DNA from 3 places in the Pleomorphochaeta caudata genome. Region 3 is predicted to be linked to each of the others. Evidence: a T-box and tRNA genes for the amino acid it is inferred to sense, from the RefSeq annotation. Region 3 holds a T-box; the other regions hold tRNA genes.
What was found. A T-box is a leader RNA that pairs with one kind of tRNA and senses whether it is charged. The one in region 3 lies ahead of thrS (threonine--tRNA ligase), so its partner is inferred to be a tRNA-Thr.

Region 1: it has a tRNA-Thr gene. The T-box ahead of thrS (threonine--tRNA ligase) is inferred to sense a tRNA for this amino acid. The anticodon was not compared.
Region 2: it has a tRNA-Thr gene. The T-box ahead of thrS (threonine--tRNA ligase) is inferred to sense a tRNA for this amino acid. The anticodon was not compared.

Annotation. Positions count from the first base shown of each region.
Region 1 is NZ_AP042458.1:1,944,816-1,948,033, forward strand. Features, by position in the region: gene ppdK (pyruvate, phosphate dikinase) at 1-1,726, shown strand, start outside; tRNA gene ACZ5RS_RS09060 (tRNA-Thr) at 1,801-1,872, opposite strand; gene ACZ5RS_RS09065 (hypothetical protein) at 2,007-2,300, shown strand; gene tsaD (tRNA (adenosine(37)-N6)-threonylcarbamoyltransferase complex transferase subunit TsaD) at 2,316-3,218, shown strand, end outside.
Region 2 is NZ_AP042458.1:2,227,137-2,230,354, forward strand. Features, by position in the region: gene ACZ5RS_RS10300 (ATP-binding protein) at 1-1,651, opposite strand, end outside; tRNA gene ACZ5RS_RS10305 (tRNA-Thr) at 1,851-1,924, shown strand; tRNA gene ACZ5RS_RS10310 (tRNA-Thr) at 1,945-2,018, shown strand; gene aroH (chorismate mutase) at 2,119-2,487, opposite strand; gene ACZ5RS_RS10320 (hypothetical protein) at 2,507-2,845, opposite strand; gene ACZ5RS_RS10325 (thiamine diphosphokinase) at 2,846-3,218, opposite strand, start outside.
Region 3 is NZ_AP042458.1:664,471-667,688, forward strand. Features, by position in the region: gene thrS (threonine--tRNA ligase) at 1-1,510, opposite strand, end outside; T-box leader at 1,589-1,821, opposite strand; gene ACZ5RS_RS03120 (GAF domain-containing protein) at 1,867-2,316, opposite strand; gene ACZ5RS_RS03125 (monomeric [FeFe] hydrogenase) at 2,366-3,218, opposite strand, start outside.

The DNA of each region.
Region 1 (3,218 bases), 1.3 Mb from region 3:
GCAAGATTTAGAGTTTACAATTCAAGAAGGTAAACTATATATGTTGCAAACCAGAAATGGTAAAAGAACAATCTTTAGCTGGTTAAGAAGCCAAGTAGAAATGGTTGAATCTGGACTAATTGATAAAGAAACAGCAGTTTCAAGAGTTCCAGCAGGTGAATTTAATAAATTATTTGCACCAGTATTAGACAATAAAGATATTTCAGAAAAACAAATTAAAGAAATTGCTAAAGGTTTAAATGCTTCTCCAGGTGGTGCATGTGGACATATTTATTTCACAGCAGATAAAGCAGTTGAAGTTGCAAATAAAGGTAAAGCTGTTATATTAGTTAGAACAGAAACCTCTCCTGAAGATATTCAAGGTATGGCTGTAGCAAAAGGTGTTGTAACAAGTAGAGGTGGTATGACCTCTCATGCAGCAGTTGTAGCTAGAGGAATGGGTTGTCCTTGTGTATCTGGTGTTAGTTCAATAGTTGTAAATGAAAAAAAGAAAACTATGAGTGTTGGCGATTTAGAATTTAATGAAGGTGATTATCTTTCAATCGATGGCTTTACAGGTGCTGTTTATGGAGCAAAAATTGCTGTAAAACCAAGTGAAATTGTTCAAGTATTAGATGGAACAATGAAAGAAGAAGATTCTCTATTATTCGAAAATTACAAGAAATTTATGGGCTATGTAAACGAAATTAAAGAGTTAGGTGTTAGAACTAATGCTGATACTCCTCAAGATGTTCACAGAGCTGTTTCTTTGGGCGCTGAAGGTATTGGATTATGTAGAACTGAACATATGTTCTTTGGTGGCAAACGTATTGAATCAATTAGAAAAATGATCTTAGCAGATAATTTAATTGAAAGAGAAAATGCATTAGCTGAATTATTACCAATGCAACGAGGTGACTTTGAAGAAATCTTTAGAGAATTAAATGGTCGTCCTGCAACAGTTAGATTATTAGACCCACCATTACATGAATTCTTGCCAAATGACCATACTTCTCGTCATGAATTAGCACTTGATTTAGGTGTTTCTGTTGAAAAAATTGCACAAAAAATTACTGAATTACATGAGTTTAACCCTATGTTAGGATTTAGAGGCTGTAGATTAGCAATTGTCTATCCTGAAATCTTAAAAATGCAAGTAAAAGCAATTATGGAAGCAGCATTAAATGTATTAGATGAAGGCATTGAAGTACATCCTGAAATTATGATTCCATTGGTAGGTAATTATAAAGAATTTAATTTCTGTAAGAAGAATGCACTTGAAGTAATTGATGAATTATTCAAAGAAAGAAATAAGACTATTGAATATAAATTAGGTACAATGATTGAAGTTCCTCGTGCTGCAATAACAGCAGATGAAATTGCTCATGAAGCTGAATTCTTTAGCTTTGGTACCAATGACTTAACTCAAATGACTTGTGGATTCTCAAGAGATGATGCAGCATCATTCTTAGGTCATTATGTAAATGATACAGATAAACAATTCTATGATTATGATCCATTTGCTACAATCGATATCGATGGTGTTGGTAAATTAGTAAAAATGGCAGCTCAACTTGGTAGATCTGTTAGACCAACAATCAAATTAGGTATCTGTGGTGAACATGGTGGAGATCCAAAAACAATTGATTTCTGTCAAAAAGTTGGCTTAAATTATGTATCTTGTTCTCCATTTAGAGTTCCAATTGCTAGATTAGCTGCAGCTCAAGCAGTAATTAATAATAAATAATTTATCTAGTATTGATTTATAAGAAATCCCAAAATCTATAAAGGTTTTGGGATTTTTTTAAATCTAAAATAAAAAGCCGGAGGAGGGAATTGAACCCTTGACCCACGCTTTACGAGAGCGTTGCTCTACCCCTGAGCTACTCCGGCAATATTGAAAAGATACAATATATGATGGACTTTTTTCAACTCTAATTTTTATTTTTTTTGTCCATTTTATTTTATTAGGATTATATTAATATAAATCTTGACCGATGCCTATAAAAAAATGTAAGCTTGCCGATATGGTAAACAAGCAAAAAAAAATATTAAAAACTGTAAAACTACCTTTGAGAAATGATACTTATGCTTTCCAAATCCAAAATGATGTGGATAAGAAACCTGTGGTCGCAGAAACTTGGGATCCTCAAGTAGCTCAATTTTTTATGGGTCTTTATCCTAGTTTAATTAATGAAGGCAATAGTATTTCAGATTTGCAACAAAGAGCTAGTTTTGAAGCGTTAACTCGAAGTACATCAATTGATTCATTTGATGATTTTTTAAGAGTTGTTTCAAAAATTAAATCAAACGATAAGTAAGGTGAAAATAGATTTATGTATGTTTTAGGTATAGAAACATCTTGTGATGAATGTAGTGCCGCCGTTGTTGAAGATGGCAAAAATGTATTAAGTAATGTGGTTGCAACTCAGATTGAATTGCATAAACCATATGAAGGTGTAGTTCCTGAATTAGCAAGTAGATTACACACAGAATGGATTGACCAAGTGGTTAATGCAGCATTAATGCAAGCAAACATAAAAAAAGAAGAACTTGACGCAGTTGCAGTCACAAATAGACCTGGGTTATTAGGCTCTTTATTAGTAGGAGTTAATTTTGCTAAAGGTTTTGCTGCAACTTTAGATATACCTTTTATTACAATCGACCATATTAGAGCACATTTATTTGCTTCTCAGATTGAAAATCCACAAGAATACCCATATTTGGGAGTTTTAGTTTCTGGTGGTCATACGGTTATTTGTAAAGTTAATAGTTATGACGATGTCGAAGTATTAGGTACTACAATTGATGATGCTATTGGTGAAGCTTTCGATAAAGTCGCTAAGCATTATGGCTTAGGTTATCCAGGTGGTGTAATAATTGATAGATTGAGTAAAACAGGTAATTCCAAAGCTTTTTTATTCCCAGGACCTTCTTTATCAAGTGATCATAAATATGATGTTTCATATTCTGGGCTTAAAACAGCAGTTATAAATCAATTAGAAAAATTTCATGATAAAAATTATGAAATTACAAATGAAAATATTGCTGCAAGTTTCCAACGAGCAGCTGTAAATATTTTAATGAAAAGAATAAAATTGGCATTAAAAGATACAGGATTAATGAGGGTATCTGCAGGTGGTGGTGTTGCTGCTAATAGCCAATTACGCGCTGAGTTAAAAGAGTTAGAAAAAGGTGGATATACAGTAACTTTCCCATCTCTAAAATTATGTACTGAT
Region 2 (3,218 bases), 1.6 Mb from region 3:
ATTCAGAACCTAATCCTTTTTCGCTGATTACTTTGATTTTGCCATCCATTAATTTAATTAAATTGTCTACAATTGTTAGTCCAAGGCCAGAACCACCATATACAGAAGAAATGCTTAAGTTTTCCTGTAAGTAAGGTGTAAATATTTTCTTTAAGAATTCTTGACTCATTCCAATTCCAGTATCTTTTACAATTAAAGTTATTAAATCTGTTTTTGAATCAAATTCCTCCGTTTGAATTTTGACATTTACACTGCCTTTTTCAGGAGTGAATTTTATTGCATTAGATATTAAATTCATTAGTATTTGTGATAATCTTAGTTTATCACCTTTGTACCATAGTTCATTATCAAAATTATAACTAACATTGAAATACAAATTCTTTTCATTTGCTTTAGCTTGATTAATTAATTCAATTTTTCTTATCAATTGATTTAATGAGAAATCTTCAATGTTCAAAGAAAATTTTCCACTTTCTAATTTACTTAAATCTAAGATATCATTGATTATATCTAACATGTAATTAGCTGATGAATTAACTTTTTCAATAGAATCTTCTATTACGTTTTTATTATCAACGTTTTCTTTTGCAATTTGAGTCATTCCAACAATAGCAGATAATGGTGTTCTCATATCATGACTCATTTGAGATAAGAAATCACTTCTATTTAATGCTTCTTTTTCTCTAATTTCACTTTCAAACTTTGTTCTATTTCTTTGTGTAATAATATCGTAAAGAATTACTACAAAGATTATTATTAATAAAAGCAAGAAGAATAATGTAATATATGCCATTTGGATTGTTCTAGATACATCAGTAATTAACTGATTAGAAACTATCGATACTGGGATTAAACTTATAATAAATTCTTTTCCTTCATTAAAGCTTTCATATTGAATTAACCATCTATCATCTAGTTGAAAATAATAATAATTACTTTGACCTAAATAAAAGTCTTTTTCTATGTTTGTAATGGTATTATCATCAACATTTAATTCTCTAAGAGATGCAAATAAATTATATCCCATTATTTCGTATTTATCTTTTTGTGGGCTTATTAAAAGCCTTCCTAAACTATCGCAAACAAAAGACATGCCAAATCCATCAAATAATGGTAATGTCATTCTCTCTCTGTATAATTCTTCAGTAGTAGCAAACATTATAGCTACTATATTTTCATTTTCTATTTTAAATGGTTTTATTGGTTGTGCCGTAATCAAGTAATTTTGACCAGTAGAAGATCTCTCAAAACTTGAAATATTGTTTTTATCTATAATTAGTGATGATAATAATTCATTGTTTTGTAAATCAAAAATTGATCCATCTACATTATAGCAAATACCGTTTTCAGAAACTAAAATTAATTGAAATTGATTTTTTGTATTTAATTTAGCATAGTTTAGTTTTGCATCAACAAAGGAATTTGGTTTATCATTTTCTAATAAAACTGAAAGAAAATGCAAATTAGAAGAAATGTCGTCACGAATTTCATTAGATCTACTAACTAATTGACGTTCAATTTCTCCAATATATTGTACTCTTTCTTCATCAATACTTTTTTCTAAATTTCTATATGAATTATAAAATGTAAAAAAACCAAATAAAATGATTAGTACTATTGCTATAATTAATGGAATACTTTTTTTATTCATGACAAACTCTTCTGAAAAAAAATAATATCATTATTGAGACAATATCTCAACAAAATTAAAAAAAATGAAGAAAAAAAACTATAATTAATTATATTTATTTATAAAATACTTTTGAAAAGCAATAAAATTAAGAAAAAATAATTATTTTTTCATTTTCTATTGACAGCTTAGCTCATCTTTTGTATATTCCCAATTGTTCGCCACCTTAGCTCAGCTGGCCAGAGCACGTGATTTGTAATCTCGGGGTCGTCAGTTCGAATCTGACAGGTGGCTCAACATTAATATTTTATTTTGCCACCTTAGCTCAGCTGGCCAGAGCACGTGATTTGTAATCTCGGGGTCGTCAGTTCGAATCTGACAGGTGGCTTTTTTTTTTTTGATAATTTTTATAATTATCATTTTTTTTGCTCAAAAAAAACACAAATAAGGTATTTTCCTATTTGTGCTTAATTAAGTCAATTAATAATTTATTTTTCTAATGCATATTCTTTTCTAAGTTTAGTTGCTCTGTTTAAATATACATGTCTTAATTCTTTTTTATCTTTATAACAAAGAATCATTACTCTTATAACCTTTTCTAACATATTATCGACTGTAGGCTCTTGTGAACAAAATAAAGCAACATCACTAGCATAACCAGCTTTTCTTAAAGCAGCAGCAGGATTTTTGCTCTTTAGATCTTCAGTCATTGTGAAATGTATATTAATTAAATCTTCTTCATTTAGATTATTTAACTTCATTAAGTTTTCAAATAATTCTTTAACCGCATAATCTATTGCTTCACTGCTATCAACTTCTACTGTTGTAGCTCCTCTAAGTGCACTTATGTTTTGCATTTTTCATACCTCATGATTTTTATATGATTATTGATTTACCAGCAATATTTAATATTAATGAATATATAATATCCAATAATAAAATTAAAATTATTCTAACAAAACTTAATATAAATATTCTAGTAGGAAAGATTTTATCCTGGAAAAAAATTGCAATGGAATAAACTATACTCCAAATTCCAAAAACTAAAGAAAATAATAAAAAGGTTGATAAAAATCTTGATAAAAAAAACATATATTGATTGTTAATATCATAAGAAAGAGCCAAAACATAATAAAAGAATATTCCGACACTTAACCATATCATATACCAATGTACTCTATTTCCTAGTTCAAGAACTCTGCGTGATTCTAACATTTATACCTCTTCTCTTGGCATTAAGAATGATACAAATACGCTACCTTTTAAGCACTCAACATTTAATTCACCACTAATTGCTTGATTAGAGAGAGAAAAATGATTTGCACTAATCATAAAATTATTTAGGGGCCATTTTAATTCTTTACAATTAACTATAGATTTTGAGTCTATAATAGCATTATAAATGCTAACTGTTTCATTAATGCTTGTATTAAAATGTTTTTTATCTTTGACTAAATATAAAGCATCTTTTCTAGTAAGCCAACAAATTGGTGGTCCATAGTTTTTGAATATTCCCCAAATACCAAGTAGATGGTCCATTCTTCCTTCACCACCACCAAGTAATATATACTCATCACAGCCTTGATCT
Region 3 (3,218 bases):
TCTCTAATTCTTTACAATAATCAAAACATGAATCATTAATTGGAATAATTCTTACTTGTTCTGGTGATAACCATGCTGGGAAAGCTCCTGCATAATGTTCAACTAAAACTCCAAAGAATCTTTCAATTGAACCAAGTAAAGCTCTATGAATCATATATGGACGTTTTTCAACACCATCTTTATCAACAAAGGTCATATTAAATCTATCAGGTAAGTTAAAGTCAAATTGGATTGTTGATAATTGCCATTGTCTTCCAACAGCATCTTTTATCTTCAAGTCAATTTTTGGACCATAGAATGCTCCACCACCTTCATCTACTTCATATTCAAGGCCTTCTTTTTCAATAGCACTTCTTAAAGCAGCTGTAGCAGCATCCCATCTTTCAACCTCTCCAACACTCTTTTCTGGTTTTGTTGATAAATAAGCTTTAATATCTTGGAATCCAAAACTATGGAGCATATATAAAGAGAATTTTAATACAGTTGCAATTTCATCGTCCATTTGCTCTGGAGTAACAATTAAGTGAGCATCATCTTGTGTAAATCCTCTTACTCTTAATAGACCATGTAAAGCACCAGCCTTTTCATATCTATAAACTGTTCCAAGTTCAGCCCATCTACAAGGTAATTCTCTATAAGAGTGTTTTGTATTGTTATAAATCATAATATGGAAAGGACAGTTCATAGGTTTTGCATAATAATCAGCTTTATCCATAACCATTGGAGGGTACATACTTTCTTTATAGAAATCTAAGTGTCCACTTGTTTCCCAAAGCCAAGATTTACCAACGTGTGGAGTATAAACCATTTCATAACCATTTTTATAATGTTCTTCTCTCCAGAAGTTTTCAATTGCTAGTCTTATTCTTGCTCCTTTGGGATGCCAATATACTAAGCCAGGACCAGCTTCTTCATGAATAGAGAATAAATCTAATTCTTTTCCTAATCTTCTATGGTCACGTTTTTCAATATCTTCTAATTTTTGTAAATATAATCTTAAATCTTTTTTATTTGTCCAAGCAGTTCCATAGATACGTGTTAACATAGGATTGGACTCTTTTCCTCTCCAATATGCACCAGCAATGCTCATTAGTTTAAATGAATCTGTTCTTAATTCTTTAGTAGAATTAACATGTGGGCCTCTACATAAATCAGTAAAATTACCTTGATTATATAATGTTACTACTTCATCTTTATCAATAGCATCTAATAACTCAATTTTATATTTTTGATCTTTAAATTTTTCTCTAGCTTCTTCTCTAGAAACTTCAATTCGAACGAATTCTTTATCACTTTTAATAATTTCTTTCATTCTTTCAGTTATTTCATCTAAATCTTCGCTTAATAACTGTCTTGGTAATTCAAAATCATAATAGAAACCATTTTCAATTGAAGGACCAATTGCAATCTGAGCTGTTGGGAACATTTCTAATACAGCTTCAGCCATAACGTGTGCCATTGAATGACGAATTCTAGCTAGTTTTTCATCTGCACTTAATTTTTCTGCCATAATATTCTTCTCCTAATCAAATAACAAAAAAAAGCTATTATGTCCTCATCTTTATAAATGATGACATAAATCACCAATTACAAGGACGAAGGCATAATAGCTCCCGCGGTTCCACCTTGTTTCCTTTCCTAAAAAAGAAAAGACACTTAATTAATCTCATTACGTTGAGAATACGGCTTCCTTAATAGATAAATCGTTAGGGTCGCAGCTCTAAAGGGGTTTTCACAAAATCGTTACTAAGTATCTTCCAGCCTTTGAATACTCTCTCTTTAGCACTTTATTTTGTTACTCGTCTTTGTCACAGCTTTTATAAAAATATGCTCTTTTTAATTTGTGATGTCAAGCAAAAAAGATATCTAAAATAATTTTTTTGCTACAATTTCAACTAATTCTTCTAATAATTTAATTTCATCATCTTTAAATCTACCAAAAGATTTAGAATCAATATCTAAAACACCAACTACTCTTGATTTTGTAATCATTGGAATTACCAATTCACTACAAGTATCACTTTCACAAGCAATATGATTTTCATATAAATTTACATTATCAACGTTAATGGTTTTTCTCTGTGAATAAGAATCACCACAAACTCCTTTTGTAAAAGGAATCTTTTCACAAGCTACATTGCCTTGAAATGGCCCTAATACTAAAAAGGAGTCTTTTTTTATATAATAACCTATCCAAGAAATTTCATTTAAAAGATTTTTCATAAACGCAATTGAATTTGCTAATGAACAATATTTACTTTCTATTGATCCATCATAACATTCTAATAACGCTTCTAATTCTTCTTTTGTATCCATAAATACCTCACCGATATAGACTATAAAATAAACATTTATTAGCTATTGGTCAATAAAGGCTCTTTTTCTTCATAGCTTTAGCTATGGATTTGGTATTTCCATTTCTTAGTTTTAAAGCAATTTTGGGTTTTACTATTGTTCCAGGGCCATTAATACAACCACCTTCACAACACATTACTTCAACAAAATTTCCCTTTGATGGAATTCTATCAATAACTTTTAACATCTTAAATGCTTTATTATCTATACCATCAATATTATATGCTTTTACAATAGATGGATCTGATACTCTCTTTAAAACACAACCTGTAACCCCTTGGCTAATTGCAAACTCTCTGCAATCTTCAAAAGTTTCAGTTTCTCCCAAATCATCTTCTTCTATTTCTTTAACATCAATATCTTTTGCAATAAATATAGAAGCTAATTCACTGTAAGTCATAACTCCATCGATACAATCCAGTTTTGTAGCTTCAACACGCTTTGCTAAACAAGGACCAATAAATACAACTTTTGCATTTTCATCCTTTTCTTTAACTAATTGTGCAGTATAAGCCATAGGAGATAATGTATCACTCTTGATAGCTTTTAAATTAGGCAAATGTTTTTCAATTAATTCAACATAAGCAGGACAACAACTAGTACTCATTAATTTATCACCATTGCTTAATCTATGTTCTAATTCTTTAGCTTCTTTGATACTTGTAATCTCAGCACCTTCACTTACTTCCACTACATCATCAAAACCAATTGCTTTAAGAGCCTTTTTAATTTGTGCTAAATTACCTGGAAATTGACCATCAATAGAAGGTGCGATTATTGCAACAGTTTTTTCACCTTTTCTCATCATTTCAAGAATAGGTAAAAGTCCACTTCTTTCAACTATAGCGCCAAAAGGACAACTT